3 regions of the Burkholderia sp. 22313 genome follow, and region 1 is predicted to be linked to each of the others. Evidence: predicted binding sites of a transcription regulator. Region 1 holds the regulator's gene; each other region holds the start of a gene.
What was found. The regulator HrcA, encoded in region 1, represses chaperone genes, less so after heat shock. The targets are predictions, from matches to a motif close to TTAGCACTCNNNNNNNNNGAGTGCTAA.

Region 1 (4,628 bases):
GCGCGCGGCGTGCCGCGTGTTCCTCGTGCAGCGTGTCGGGCGGCAGGCGGAACTTGCGGGCGGTCGAGTGCAGCGCGTCGAGGCGCGTTTCGACCTGCACGAGGCGGGCCGGGTCGAGATCGAGGCGCTGCGCGTAGTGCGACAGCGAATAGACGGCTTCCTGCAGCTGGATCTCGGCCGGTTCGAGCGACGCGAGCGCGTCGCCGAGCCCGGTGTCGTAGTCGGCCAGGCTGCGTAGTTTCGACACGATCGCGCCGAGCTGCGGGAGCAGCGCGTCGTCCGCCTCGGACAGCGCGTTGAGCGCGCCCTGCACGCCGGCGATCAGGTTCGCCGAATGCGACAGGCGCTTGTGCTCGCTGCCGACTTCGTCCCATTCGCCCGGTTGCGGGGCGAGCTTGTCGAGTTCGGCGAGCTGCCACGCGAGTTTCTCGCGTTCGAGCTGCAGTTCGCGCTCGTGCGCTTTCGCGGCGTCGATCGCCTGCGTCGCGTCGCGCCAGACGCGCCACGCGCGTGCGACGTTCGCGGCATCGGCGACGAGCCCCGCGTGCGTGTCGAACAGCTCGCGTTGCGCGTCGGGCCGCATCAGCAGCTGGTGCGCGTGCTGGCCGTGGATGTCGACCAGCATCTCGCCGAGCTCGCGCAGTTGCGCGAGCGTCGCGCTGGTGCCGTTGATGAACGCGCGCGAGCGGCCGTTCGCGTCGATCACGCGGCGCAGCATCACGGTGTCCTCGGTGTCGAACGCGTGTTCGTCGAGCCAGCGCGCGACGCGGTCGTGCGGCGTGAATTCGGCGGTGATGTCGGCGCGGGTGCAGCCGGCGCGCACGACGCTTGCGTCGGCACGTTCGCCGAGCGCGAGCGCGAGGGCGTCGATCAGGATCGATTTGCCGGCGCCGGTTTCGCCGGAAAAGACGGAAAAGCCGCTGTCGAATTCGAGATCGAGCGCGGCGACGATGACGAAGTCGCGAATCGAGAGGTGGCGGAGCATGGTGTCGGGCGGTGGTGCGTCAGGACGCCTTGTCGTCTTCGTTCGATGCGTGTTCGTTCCAGTGCAGCTTCTTGCGCAGCGTCGCGTAGTAGCTGTAGCCGATCGGATGCAGGAACGGCACCGTATGCTTCGAGCGGCGCACCTCGATCGTGTCGTTCAGTTCGAGCGCGGTGAACGACTGCATGTCGAAATTCACGTTGACGTCGCGGCCGCCGACGATCTGGATCGCGATCTTCGAGTCGTCGGGCAGCACGATCGGCCGGTTCGACAGCGCATGCGGCGCGATCGGCACGAGCACGATGCCCTGGAGCTGCGGATGCAGGATCGGGCCGGCCGACGACAGCGCATAGGCGGTCGAGCCGGTCGGCGTCGCGACGATCAGGCCGTCCGAACGCTGGTTGTACATGTACCGGCCGTCCACCGACGCGCGCAGCTCGACCATCCCGGAAAAGCCGCTGCGGTTCACGACGACGTCGTTGAACGCGATCGCGTGGTAGATCGGTTCGCCGTCGCGCATGATCCGGGCCTCGAGCAGCGAGCGCTCCTCGCGCTCGAACTTGCCCGACAGGATCACCGGGACGAGCGCCTGCATGTCGGCCGCCGCGATGTCGGTGATGAAACCGAGCCGCCCGTGGTTGATCCCGATCAGCGGCGTCTTGTACGGCGCGAGCTGGCGGCCGATGCCGAGCATCGTGCCGTCGCCGCCGAGCACGACCGCCACGTCCGCGCGCGCCCCGATTTCCGCCGGGGTGAGTGCCGGATAGCCGGAGATGCCGATCTCGCGCGCCGTGTCGGCTTCGAACACGACCTCGAAGCCGAGCTTCGCGATGCAGCCAGCCAGCGTGGCGAGCGGCTCGGCGATGCCGGGCGTGTTGCTCCGGCCGACGAGCGCGACGGTGTTGAACTGATTACCGGTTTTCATGCCGGCATTACACCATAGCTCGTTGACGAAAAGAACCGGCTGTGGAACCGGCTGTGCGCGCACGGGGCCGGATCGGCCGGCCCGCGCGACAGTGGCCGCGCCCACTCGCCGTGCTCGCGCGGTTGCGCTAAAATTTTCCACCATGCTAGATCCTCGCGCACGAACCCTCCTGAAAACCCTGATCGAACGGTATATCGCCGACGGTCAGCCGGTCGGCTCGCGCACGTTGTCCCGTTACTCGGGGCTCGAGCTGAGCCCGGCAACGATCCGCAACGTGATGTCCGACCTGGAGGAGCTCGGCCTCGTGTCGAGCCCGCACACGTCGGCCGGCCGCATTCCGACGCCGCGCGGCTATCGCCTGTTCGTCGACACGATGCTGACGGTCGAGGCGCCGATCGACGCCGAAGCCGTCGCACGGCAGGTGCAGAACACGCTGCAGGCCGGCGAACCGCAGCAACGGGTGGTGGCGGCCGCGGCGAGCGTGCTGTCGAACCTGTCGCAATTCGCCGGTGTCGTGCTGACGCCGCGCCGCAGCCACGTGTTCAAGCAGATCGAGTTCATGCGCCTGTCGGACAAGCGCATCCTGCTGATCATCGTCACGCCCGAGGGCGACGTGCAGAACCGGATGCTCGCGACCCCGCGCGACTATTCGCCGTCGCAGCTCACCGAGGCGTCCAACTACATCAACGCGCACTTTGCCGGCCTGTCGTTCGACGAGGTGCGGCGCCGCCTGCGCGACGAGATCGACCAGCTGCGCGGCGACATGACCACGCTGATGCATGCAGCGGTGACGGCCAGCACCGAGGTGCCCGATACCGAGGACACCGTGCTCATTTCCGGCGAGCGCAACCTGCTCGAAGTGGCGGACCTGTCGTCCGACATGGCGCGGCTGCGCAAACTGTTCGACGTGTTCGACCAAAAGACGGGCCTCCTGCAACTGCTCGACGTGTCGAGCCACGCCCAGGGCGTGCAGATTTTCATCGGCGGCGAATCGACGCTCGTGCCGATCGAGGAAATGAGCGTCGTCACCGCGCCGTACGAGGTGAACGGCCAGATCGTCGGCACGCTCGGCGTGATCGGCCCGACCCGCATGGCCTACAACCGCGTGATCCCGATCGTCGACATCACCGCGCGGCTGCTGTCGCTCACGCTGAGCCAGCAGTAACGACCGTCGCCGGCGGGAATACCGTTCCGCCATCGTGCCGCGGCGCCGCGCGCGCCGCCAGTCGGTCGAACGGCCAGCCGACCCGATCGGGGCGGCCCGCTATAATTGAGAGCCGTCCGACTGCGTGCCCCGAGCACGTTCCTGCCCATGCGTTTCGATCTTGAGCCGCCTTCGAGTGTCGCGGCTGCCCATCGCATCGGCGTGCTGCTGATCAATCTCGGCACGCCCGACGCCCCGACGCCGCGCGCGGTGCGGCGCTATCTGGCCGAATTCCTGTCGGATCCCCGCGTCGTCGAAATCCCGCAGGTCGTCTGGCAGGTGCTGCTGCGCACGCTGATCCTGCCGCTGCGCGGCCGCGCGTCCGCGAAGAAATATGCGGCCGTCTGGATGCCCGAAGGCTCGCCGCTGCGCGTGTACACCGAGCGCCAGGCCGACGGCGTGCGGCATCTGCTCGCGTCGAACGGCTACCAGGTGAAGGTCGACTACGCGATGCGCTACGGCAGCCCGAACATCGCGCAGGCGCTCGCGCAGTTCAAGCGTGCCGGCGTCGAGCGCGTGCTGCTGATGCCGATGTATCCGCAATACTCGGCGTCCACCACGGCGACCGCATTCGATGCCGCGTTCGGCGCGCTCGCGCGGATGCGCAACCAGCCGGAAGTGCGCACGGTGCGGCAGTATGCCGACCATCCGGCCTATATCCACGCGCTCGCCGAGCAGGTGCGCCAGTACTGGGCGCAGCACGGCCGGCCGGACTTCGCGGCCGGCGACAAGCTCGTGCTGAGTTTTCACGGCGTGCCGAAGCGCACGCTCGATCTCGGCGACCCCTATCACGACCAGTGCCAGCAGACGGGCGCGCTGCTGATGGCCGCACTCGGGCTGTCGCCGCTCGAATGCCGCGTGACGTTCCAGTCACGCTTCGGCAAGGCAGAATGGCTGCAGCCGTACACGGCGCCGACGCTGCGCGAGCTCGGCGAGGCCGGCGTGCGGCGCGCCGATGTGTTCTGTCCCGGTTTTACGGCCGATTGTCTGGAGACGATCGAGGAGATCGGGATGGAAGTGCGCGACGAGTTCATCGCGGGCGGCGGCCAGGCCTTCCACCGGATTCCGTGCCTGAACGGCGCGCCCGCGTGGATCGGCGCCGTGGGCGAGATCGTCGCCGAGAATCTGCAGGGCTGGCCGGTGAAGGCCGCGCAGCCCGAAACGGTGAACTGAAATGATGGTACGACCCCTGCGTTCGCTGCGCCGCGACGGTGCGGCCGGTTGCGGCGGGACGGCCCGGCGGAGGCTGGCATGAATTACAGGATTTCGACGGAACCCGGCGCGAAGCTGCGCATCGACAAATGGCTGTGGGCGGCCCGCTTCTTCAAGACGCGCTCGCTCGCGTCCGACGCGGTCGACAAGGGTCACGTGAAGATCGGCGGCGCGGCGGTCAAGCCGGCGAAGGACGTCCGCGTCGGCGACGAAGTCGAGATTGCGATGGACGGTATCGTCTGGCACATTGCCGTGCTGGGCATTTGCGACGTGCGCGGGCCCGCGAGCATCGCGCAGACGCTTTA
Region 2 (4,628 bases), on a different contig from region 1:
GGATGTCGAAGGACGACGTGAAGGCGCTCGCGGTCGAGGGCACGCGGCTCATCAAGGAACATGCGGCGGCCCGCCCGGGCACGCACTGGACCTACCAGTACTCGCCGGAAACCTTCAGCATGACCGAGCTCACGTTCGCGCGCGAAGTGTGCGACGCGGTCGCGCAGATGTGGCGGCCGACCCGCGATCACAAGATGATCGTCAACCTGCCGGCGACCGTCGAAGCCGCAGGCCCGAACGTGTTCGCCGACCAGATCGAGTGGATGGACCGCAACCTCGCGTATCGCGACAGCATCGTGCTGTCGGTGCATCCGCACAACGATCGCGGCACCGCGGTCGCGGCGGCCGAGCTCGCGTTGCTCGCGGGTGCCGACCGCATCGAGGGCTGCCTGTTCGGCAACGGCGAACGCACCGGCAACGTCGATCTCGTCACGCTCGCGCTGAACCTCTATACGCAGGGCATCGACCCGGGCCTCGATTTCTCCGACATCGACGCGGTGCGCCGCGTGGTCGAGCGCTGCAACCAGATCCCGGTGCATCCGCGCCATCCGTATGCGGGCGACCTCGTGTTCACCGCGTTCTCCGGCTCGCACCAGGATGCGATCCGCAAGGGCTTCGCGCAGCAGCGACCCGACGCGATGTGGGAAGTGCCGTACCTGCCGATCGATCCCGCCGACCTCGGTCGCAGCTATGACGCGGTGATCCGCGTGAACAGCCAGTCCGGCAAGGGCGGCGCGACGTTCCTGCTCGAACGCGGGATGGGCTTCACGCCGACGCGGCGCGTGCAGATCGAATTCAGCCACGCGGTGCAGACGCTCGCCGACGCATCCGGCGAGGAAGTGACCGGCGACGCGATCTGCGCGCTGTTCGCCCGCGAATTCTTCGAGACCGACGGCCCGGCCGCGCGCCACGGCGACGGCGCTCGCTGGCAGAACCACGACATCGCGGGCGCGCCGCCGGCCGGCGCGTCGCCCGACGACGCTGCCCGGCGCGTGGCCGCGGCCTTCGCGGCGGCGGCCGGCGCGGCGATCGACGTCGCGTCGTGCGAACACGTGCGCACGACGGATGGCCTGATCGCGGTATCGGTCGGCTGCCAGGTCGGTGATGCGCCGCTGCGGCATGGTGTCGGCGTGCATGCCGATCCGGCGAGCGCCGCGCTCGACGCGGTCGTCAGCGCGATCAACCGCTCGGACTGGCGCTGTGCCGATCGCCGCGCGGCGGCCTGACCGGCAGGTTTCCCGTCAGGGTTTGAACGTCAGCGAGCGGTGCGTGACCGCCCGTGCGCCGCGCGATCCGCGCCGCACGGGCCAATGAAAAGCGGCCCAGAAGGCCGCTTCGGTCGGAACACGAAAAGGAGCGCCACGCGCGCTCATGTCTCGGTCGCGCACCGCGTCGCCTGCCACGCCAGCAGGCGCCACTGCCCCTGCTCATGGGTATGGACGGCCGTATAGGCAATCGGAAACACCAGCCCGCCGTTGTTCGTTTCCATCTCGATCAATGCGCGCCCGGTGACGACGCAGGTGGCGTCGCCGACGGGCAGCAGGTCCTGCGACTGGATTTCGATCTGGCGATAGCGGCGGCGGCCGGCGACGATGGCGTCGATGAACTGCTGCTTGGTTTCGCGTTTGCCGTTGGTGTGCACGAAGAACACCTTGTCCGACAACTGCGCATCGAGCGCCTCGCCGTCCCCGTCGACCATCGCCCGGAACCGCTCGCGCTCGAGTGCGCGAATCGCATCGACAACCTTCGCCATCGCCTGACTCCTCGGCAACGCGCCCGCCGTGCGCGGGCGTGCGGATCAGAAGTTGTACTGCACGTAGAACTGGTGGAAATTTATACCAGGATTCGGCTCTTTGATACCCGCGTTAGACACATGTTCAAAACGGTAGCCAACCTGATACTGTTGCCGTTGGCCGAACTGGACGCCGACGCCCGCGGTCGGTGCGAACTGGAACGCGGTCGACAGCGAGAAATTGTTCGAGATCGTCGGGTGCGTGAGCAGCCGGACGCCGCCGCCGGCCTCGATATACGGGCGAATCTCGCCCGCGCTCTTGATGAAGCGGAACATCGGTGTCACGCCGAATTCGCCGATGTTGCCGTGGACGTTGCCGCCCGTGTGCCAGTAGGCCGCGTGCCCTTCGACCACGAACGCGAAGTGCCAGCCGCCGATTTCCCACCAGTTCCAGCCCGGATCCCAGACCACCCCGAGATCGCCCTTGTGGATCCCGTGCCGATCGGAAAACCCGCCGCCCGCCTGGATCCCCCACCGATCCGCGAATGCGGCCCCCGATCCACCGAGCAGCGACGCCGCCAGCAGCGCATGCAGCGCAACCCGGCTACGGGGCCGGCGATTCTTCTTATTGTTCATCTGACACTCCAACTTTGCGGGTTGAATGGAGCCCTGCCGCAGCGGCCGGGCCCGAGCGAACTGAATGGTATGGTAAAGGACTTTTCGGGTCGGCATCACGAACCGAAATTGTTTGCTTCCAAAACGACAAAAATCGAAATCGTCTACCGATTACCATCAGAAACAATGGCTTACGGAACTTCTCGTCGTCCGCTCGGTCGCAAATTAGACTATCGACTCGACTGATTCGATAGAAAACCGGGAACTTGGATGCCCACGCGCCCTCTAAGGAATTAGCACTCGGATGACGGGAGTGCTAAGATTGGCCTCGGAATCTCATCCGAGACCAGGGGTTTGTCCCTGATTCCAAAGGAGTTTTTTAGTGAGCCATGCCCTGACCCTTCCGAACACCCTGAGCCCGACGCCGGCCAAGGCCGAATCGGCAGGCTCGCTGGCGCTCGCAACTCAATCGATGTTGCCGGGCCAGCTTGGCAACATCGACGCGTATATCCAGGCCGTCAACCGGATCCCGCTGTTGACCGCCGAAGAGGAACGCCAGTACGCGACCGAATTCCGCGACGACAACAACCTCGACTCGGCACGCCGCCTCGTGCTGTCGCACCTGCGGCTCGTCGTGTCGATCGCGCGCAATTATCTCGGCTACGGCCTGCCGCACGGCGACCTGATCCAGGAAGGCAACATCGGCCTGATGAAGGCGGTGAAGCGTTTCGACCCGGAGCAAAACGTCCGCCTGGTGTCGTACGCCATTCACTGGATCAAGGCCGAGATCCACGAGTACATCCTGCGCAACTGGCGCATGGTGAAGGTCGCGACGACGAAGGCGCAGCGCAAGCTGTTCTTCAACCTGCGCAGCCACAAGAAGAGCATGCAGGCGATGACGCCCGAGGAAATCGACGGCCTCGCGCAAGAGCTCAACGTCAAGCGCGAAGACGTGACCGAAATGGAAACGCGCCTGTCGGGCGGCGACATCGCGCTCGAAGGGCAAGTGGAAGACGGCGAGGAGTCGTACGCGCCGATCGCCTACCTGGCGGATTCGCACAACGAGCCGACCGCCGTGCTCGCCGCGCGTCAGCGTGACTCGCTGCAGACGGATGGCATCGCGCAGGCGCTCGAGGCACTCGACGCACGCAGCCGCCGGATCATCGAGGCGCGCTGGCTGAACGTCGACGACGACGGCTCGGGCGGCTCGACGCTGCACGATCTCGCGGCCGAATTCGGCGTGTCGGCGGAACGCATCCGCCAGATCGAAGCGAGCGCAATGAAAAAGATGCGCACGGCACTCGCCGAATACGCATAAATCCGCGAGTTAGAGCGTTTCACCCAAAACCGCTGCCCGACCGGCAGCGGTTTTTTTTCGCCTGTCGATTTCGCCGCACGCCTCGCTTATTGACTGACCATATTGATCTGGTATCAGGCGGATTCCGTCCCCTTCCGCATAACCTTGATCTACCTCAAGATTCATCACGCAATTCGCGACGGTCTGCCGCAGCGCAGCACTCGGCATCGGAAAGCCGGCATCTTAAAATTGGCACGTCGGCTTAAAAGGATTAAAACCGCTTTACCGCCGTCATAAAATCCAACGTAAAGTCGCCCCAAAATTCAACGCAAATCGATTCAGGATAATTGCCTTGATCTCGATCAATAAAGAGCCTGCGGCGCCTCCCCCGCGGGCCGACGGCACGCCCGGCTGGCGCGCGCGCATCGGCGCGTGGGTTCGCGGGCCGACCCTCGTGCGCGACATCACGCTGGTGCTGATCGTCAAGCTGATCCTCCTGATGTCGCTCAAATACGCATTCTTCAATCATCCGCAGGCGGAGCACATGTCGCTGCCGCCCGCCGTCGTCGCCGAGAAGCTGCTCTCGGTGCCGGCGCCTGCATCTACCGAGGGAGACCACCATGATAAGTAGCGAAGTCGTCGATCTGTCACGTCTGCAGTTCGGCATCACGGCGCTCTACCACTTCCTGTTCGTGCCGCTGACGCTCGGCCTGTCCTGGCTGCTCGTCATCATGGAAGCCGTCTACGTGATGACCGGCAAGCAGGTCTACAAGGACATGACCCAGTTCTGGGGCAAGCTGTTCGGGATCAACTTCGCGATGGGCGTGACCACCGGCATCACGCTCGAATTCCAGTTCGGCACGAACTGGTCGTACTACTCGCACTACGTCGGCGACATCTTCGGCGTGCCGCTCGCGGTCGAAGGCCTGATGGCGTTCTTCCTCGAATCGACGTTCGTCGGCCTGTTCTTCTTCGGCTGGAACC
Region 3 (4,628 bases), on a different contig from region 1:
CGCGCAGCCTCGCGCCGCAGGCGATGTCGGCCGACGGTCGCTACACGTATTTCTGGTCGGATCGCGGCATGGGTTTTGCGCTGTCAGGCCGTGGCGACGAACGCCGGCTGCGCGAACTGGCGATCGAAGCATGCGGCGCGCTCGGCGGCCCGACGGACGCATGGAAGGGATGACGCGCGCGACCTCGGCAGGGAGTGCAAAATGAATGCGAAGGCGGCAAGGGTGGTGGCGGCGATGGTGCTCGCGGCAGGCGCCGGGCTCGCGCAAGCGGACGGCGGCGTCCCGGTGCGCGTGCCGGTCGACGCCGACGGCGTGCAGCGGGTGACGATCGTCGGCGGCAGCTATTTCTTTCGACCGAGCCATGTGATCGTCCGCGCGCAGGCGCCGGTCGAACTGACCGTCTCGGTCGAACCGGGCATCGTGCCGCACAGTTTCGAAATCGACGCGCCGCAGGCCGGCATCGCGGTGCACACGGAACTGAGCACGACGCCGAAGACGTTTCGCTTCACGCCGACGGCGCCCGGCCGCTTCGCCTACTATTGCACGCATCGGCTGCTGTTCTTGCGCAGCCATCGCGAGCGCGGCATGGAAGGCGTGCTCGACGTCGAGGCGGCGCCATGATTGCCGCATTGCTGGCCGCGAGCCTGATAGGAGCGAGCATGACAGCCGACCCCGTGACCGTCGCGCAGGCGCATTTCGACCAGGTCCACTCGTACCGTGCGACGATCCGCTCGTCGGCGCGCAGCGGCGAGCACACCGAATTCCACTATGCGTACCTGAAACCCGGTTTCGTCCGGATGGACTTCGTGTCGCCGCATCATGGCGCGGTGCTCGCATACGATCCCGGTGACGGCAAGGTCCGGCTGCGCCCGTTCGGCGAGCATGTGCTGCCCGCACTGACGATGTCGCCGTCCAATCCGCTGTTGCGCGACCGCAGCGGCCATCGTGTCGACCGGTCGGACATCGGCGTGCTGCTGCGCAACGTGCATGCGCTGCAGCAGGGCGGCGCGACGGTGACGGAAGGCGAGGAAACCATCGGCGGCCGGACCACGCTGCGGGTATCGGTGACGGGCGCGCCCGCGCACGTGGTCCACGGCGTGCATCGCTACCGGCTGTGGCTGGACACCGAGGACGGCTTTCCGCTGAAGGTCGTCAGCTTCGCGGACGACGACGGCGCGCCGCTCGAAACCGTGACGCTCGACGACGTCGAGATCGATATCGCGTTTCCCGCACGGTTTTTCGCGCCCTGACCCTGCTTCCCGACCCCGCTTCCCGATCCCCTTTCCCGATCCCGATTCGTGCCGGAGGCTGCATGGCGGAATACCGGTTTTCGACGACGTGGCGCGTGGATGCGCCGCTCGCGGTGGTCTGGGACGCGATCTACCAGGTCGACCGCTGGCCCGACTGGTGGAAGGGCGCCGTGCGGACCGTCGCGATCGAGCCGGGCGACGCGCGCGGCGTCGGCGCGCTGCAGCGATATACGTGGAAGGGCGCGTTGCCGTACCGGCTGACCTTCGACATGCGCGTGCTGCGCGTCGAGCGGCCGCATGTGCTCGAAGGCCGCGCGAGCGGCGCGATCGAGGGCGACGGCCGCTGGTCGTTCGCCGGCGACGGCACGCGCACCGTCGTGCGCTACGACTGGCACATCCGCACGCGCGAGCGCTGGATGAACTGGCTGGAGCCGATTGCACGGCCGTTCTTCATCTGGAATCACGACGTCGTGATGCGCGAGGGCGCGAAAGGGCTCGCGCGCCTGCTCGGCGCGAAGGTCGAGACCGACGGCCGAACGTTCCAGCCGGTTGCGGGTTGCCCCGACATGTGAGGCGCCGGCGGCCGGCATTTGCGTGCCGCCTGGCGCCCGAGCAGGCTTTTTGAAGGGGGGCCGGACGGCGGCGGGAACTCGCTGCTTACCCCGTGTCAAAACGAAGCGATGGCGGGGATAACCCGTATCGAGGCCCTTCCTGGTGGGTTGGATTGTTATCTATCGTATTGTTTCAAAAGGATTTTATTGGTTTTCTCGGCGTTTTTCCGTCGCCCGGCGGCGGATGAAAAAACCTCCGGCTCCCCTTCTTGAATTTGTCAAAACCCGTCCATATAATTAGCACTCGCTGCACGAGAGTGCTAACAATTCTCTGCCGGGCGATCCGCCGGGCAGATTCCCTAAGCGTTCTTCAATCTCAGTCAAGAGAGGAGTGAATATGAACCTTCGTCCTTTGCACGATCGCGTGATCGTCAAGCGCCTGGATCAGGAAACCAAGACCGCCTCGGGCATCGTGATCCCCGAAGCTGCTGCTGAGAAGCCGGATCAAGGCGAGATCCTCGCGGTCGGCCCGGGCAAGCGCGACGACAAGGGCGCGCCGATCGCGCTCGACGTGAAGGTCGGCGATCGCGTGCTGTTCGGCAAGTACGCTGGCCAGACCGTCAAGGTCGACGGCCAGGAGCTGCTGGTCATGCGCGAAGAAGACATCATGGCCGTGGTCAACGCGAAGTAAGCGTCCACTGACGGCACATATTCCCAAGAATTCAAGGAGTTAGAAGATGGCAGCTAAAGACGTCGTATTCGGCGATTCCGCCCGTTCGAAGATGGTCGAAGGCGTGAACATTCTCGCCAACGCAGTCAAGGTCACGCTGGGTCCGAAGGGCCGCAACGTCGTGCTCGAGCGCAGCTTCGGCGGCCCGACGGTCACCAAGGACGGTGTGTCGGTCGCGAAGGAAATCGAGCTGAAGGACAAGCTCCAGAACATGGGCGCGCAAATGGTCAAGGAAGTGGCTTCCAAGACCAGCGACAACGCAGGCGACGGCACGACGACGGCAACCGTCCTCGCGCAATCGATCGTTCGCGAAGGCATGAAGTACGTCGCATCGGGCATGAACCCGATGGACCTGAAGCGCGGCATCGACAAGGCAGTCGCGGCGGCTGTCGAAGAGCTGAAGAAGATCAGCAAGCCGTGCACGACGAACAAGGAAATCGCACAGGTCGGCTCGATCTCGGCGAACAGCGACTCGTCGATCGGCGATCGCATCGCTGAAGCGATGGACAAGGTCGGCAAGGAAGGCGTGATCACCGTCGAAGACGGCAAGTCGCTGGCTGACGAACTCGACGTCGTCGAAGGCATGCAGTTCGACCGCGGCTACCTGTCGCCGTACTTCATCAACAACCCGGACAAGCAAGTCGCCGTCCTCGACAACCCGTTCGTGCTGCTGCACGACAAGAAGGTGTCGAACATCCGTGATCTGCTGCCGGTACTCGAGCAAGTCGCGAAGGCTGGCCGTCCGCTGCTGATCATCGCTGAAGACGTCGAAGGCGAAGCGCTCGCAACGCTGGTCGTCAACAACATCCGCGGCATCCTGAAGACCGTTGCGGTCAAGGCGCCGGGCTTCGGCGATCGCCGCAAGGCCATGCTGGAAGACATCGCGATCCTGACCGGCGGTCAAGTCGTCGCGGAAGAAACCGGCCTGACGCTCGAGAAGGCAACGCTGGCAGAGCTGGGCCAGGCGAAGCGTATCGAAGTGGGCAAGGAAAACACGACGATCATCGACGGCGCAGGCGAAGCCGTGAACATCGAAGCGCGCGTCAAGCAAGTTCGCACGCAAATCGAAGAAGCGACGTCGGACTACGACCGTGAAAAGCTGCAAGAGCGCGTGGCCAAGCTGGCCGGCGGCGTGGCAGTGATCAAGGTCGGTGCTGCGACCGAAGTCGAAATGAAGGAAAAGAAGGCACGTGTCGAAGACGCACTGCACGCAACGCGCGCAGCTGTGGAAGAAGGCATCGTGGCAGGCGGCGGCGTTGCGCTGATCCGCGCTCGCACCGCGATCGCGGGCCTGACCGGCCTGAACGCTGACCAGAACGCCGGCATCAAGATCGTGCTGCGCGCGATGGAAGAGCCGCTGCGCCAGATCGTCACGAACGGTGGCGAAGAAGCCAGCGTCGTCGTGGCGGCAGTGGCTGCAGGCAAGGGCAACTACGGCTACAACGCAGCAACGGGCGAGTACGTCGACATGGTTGAAGCCGGCGTCGTCGACCCGACCAAGGTCACGCGCACCGCACTGCAGAACGCAGCTTCGGTTGCTGGCCTGCTGCTGACGACGGACGCAGCTGTCGCAGAACTGCCGAAGGAAGATGCACCGATGCCGGGCGGCATGCCGGGTGGCATGGGCGGCATGGGCATGGACATGTAATCGACTTCGGTCGATGGTGTCCGGAACGCGCAGCGATGCGCGTTCCAGCCAAAAGAAAAGACCCGCAGCGATGCGGGTCTTTTTTTATGTGCGCGCGAAAAGGGGCGGCGCGCCGCCCCGAAGCGATCATGCGTGGCGTACAACGGCGGCGTCTGGCCGCCGTGCATGCATCAATGCCGGTGCGACGTCCTCGGCACCAGATCGGCCTTCACGGCCGGCGGCGTGTCTGCATCGTCATTGCTGCGCGCCCAGAAGAACCGGTCGGGCAGGTGCGCGCCCATGCCGGGCCGGAACGCGTCGCGCACGGCCTGATACAGGTATTCCTGCGCTTCGCGCACGGCTTCCGGCGGTTCCTGGCCGTTCGCGAGCAGGGCGGCGATCGCCGCGCCGAGCGTGTCGGTGATGCCCATCAGCCGGTGCGGCGAGCGATCCCACATGTCTTCGCGGAG

Region 2: rpoH (RNA polymerase sigma factor RpoH) is a predicted target of HrcA. The motif match lies at 2,641-2,667, and genes of this name have one in related genera.
Region 3: ACTJKF_RS20660 (co-chaperone GroES) is a predicted target of HrcA. The motif match lies at 2,099-2,125, and genes of this name have one in related genera.

The regions. Positions count from the first base shown of each region.
Region 1 covers NZ_JBQEON010000009.1:29,700-34,327, reverse strand. The annotation lists gene recN (DNA repair protein RecN) at 1-985, opposite strand, end outside; gene ACTJKF_RS09735 (NAD kinase) at 1,005-1,907, opposite strand; gene hrcA (heat-inducible transcriptional repressor HrcA) at 2,050-3,072, shown strand; gene hemH (ferrochelatase) at 3,220-4,284, shown strand; gene ACTJKF_RS09720 (RNA-binding S4 domain-containing protein) at 4,363-4,628, shown strand, end outside.
Region 2 covers NZ_JBQEON010000041.1:18,081-22,708, reverse strand. The annotation lists gene leuA (2-isopropylmalate synthase) at 1-1,226, shown strand, start outside; gene ACTJKF_RS26945 (nuclear transport factor 2 family protein) at 1,370-1,753, opposite strand; gene ACTJKF_RS26940 (acyloxyacyl hydrolase) at 1,799-2,368, opposite strand; gene rpoH (RNA polymerase sigma factor RpoH) at 2,730-3,665, shown strand; gene cydP (cytochrome oxidase putative small subunit CydP) at 3,997-4,275, shown strand; gene ACTJKF_RS26925 (cytochrome ubiquinol oxidase subunit I) at 4,265-4,628, shown strand, end outside.
Region 3 covers NZ_JBQEON010000025.1:57,071-61,698, forward strand. The annotation lists gene ACTJKF_RS20640 (anti-sigma factor family protein) at 1-173, shown strand, start outside; gene ACTJKF_RS20645 (quinol oxidase) at 202-621, shown strand; gene ACTJKF_RS20650 (LolA family protein) at 618-1,250, shown strand; gene ACTJKF_RS20655 (SRPBCC family protein) at 1,313-1,822, shown strand; gene ACTJKF_RS20660 (co-chaperone GroES) at 2,199-2,492, shown strand; gene groL (chaperonin GroEL) at 2,539-4,179, shown strand; gene thiD (bifunctional hydroxymethylpyrimidine kinase/phosphomethylpyrimidine kinase) at 4,350-4,628, opposite strand, start outside.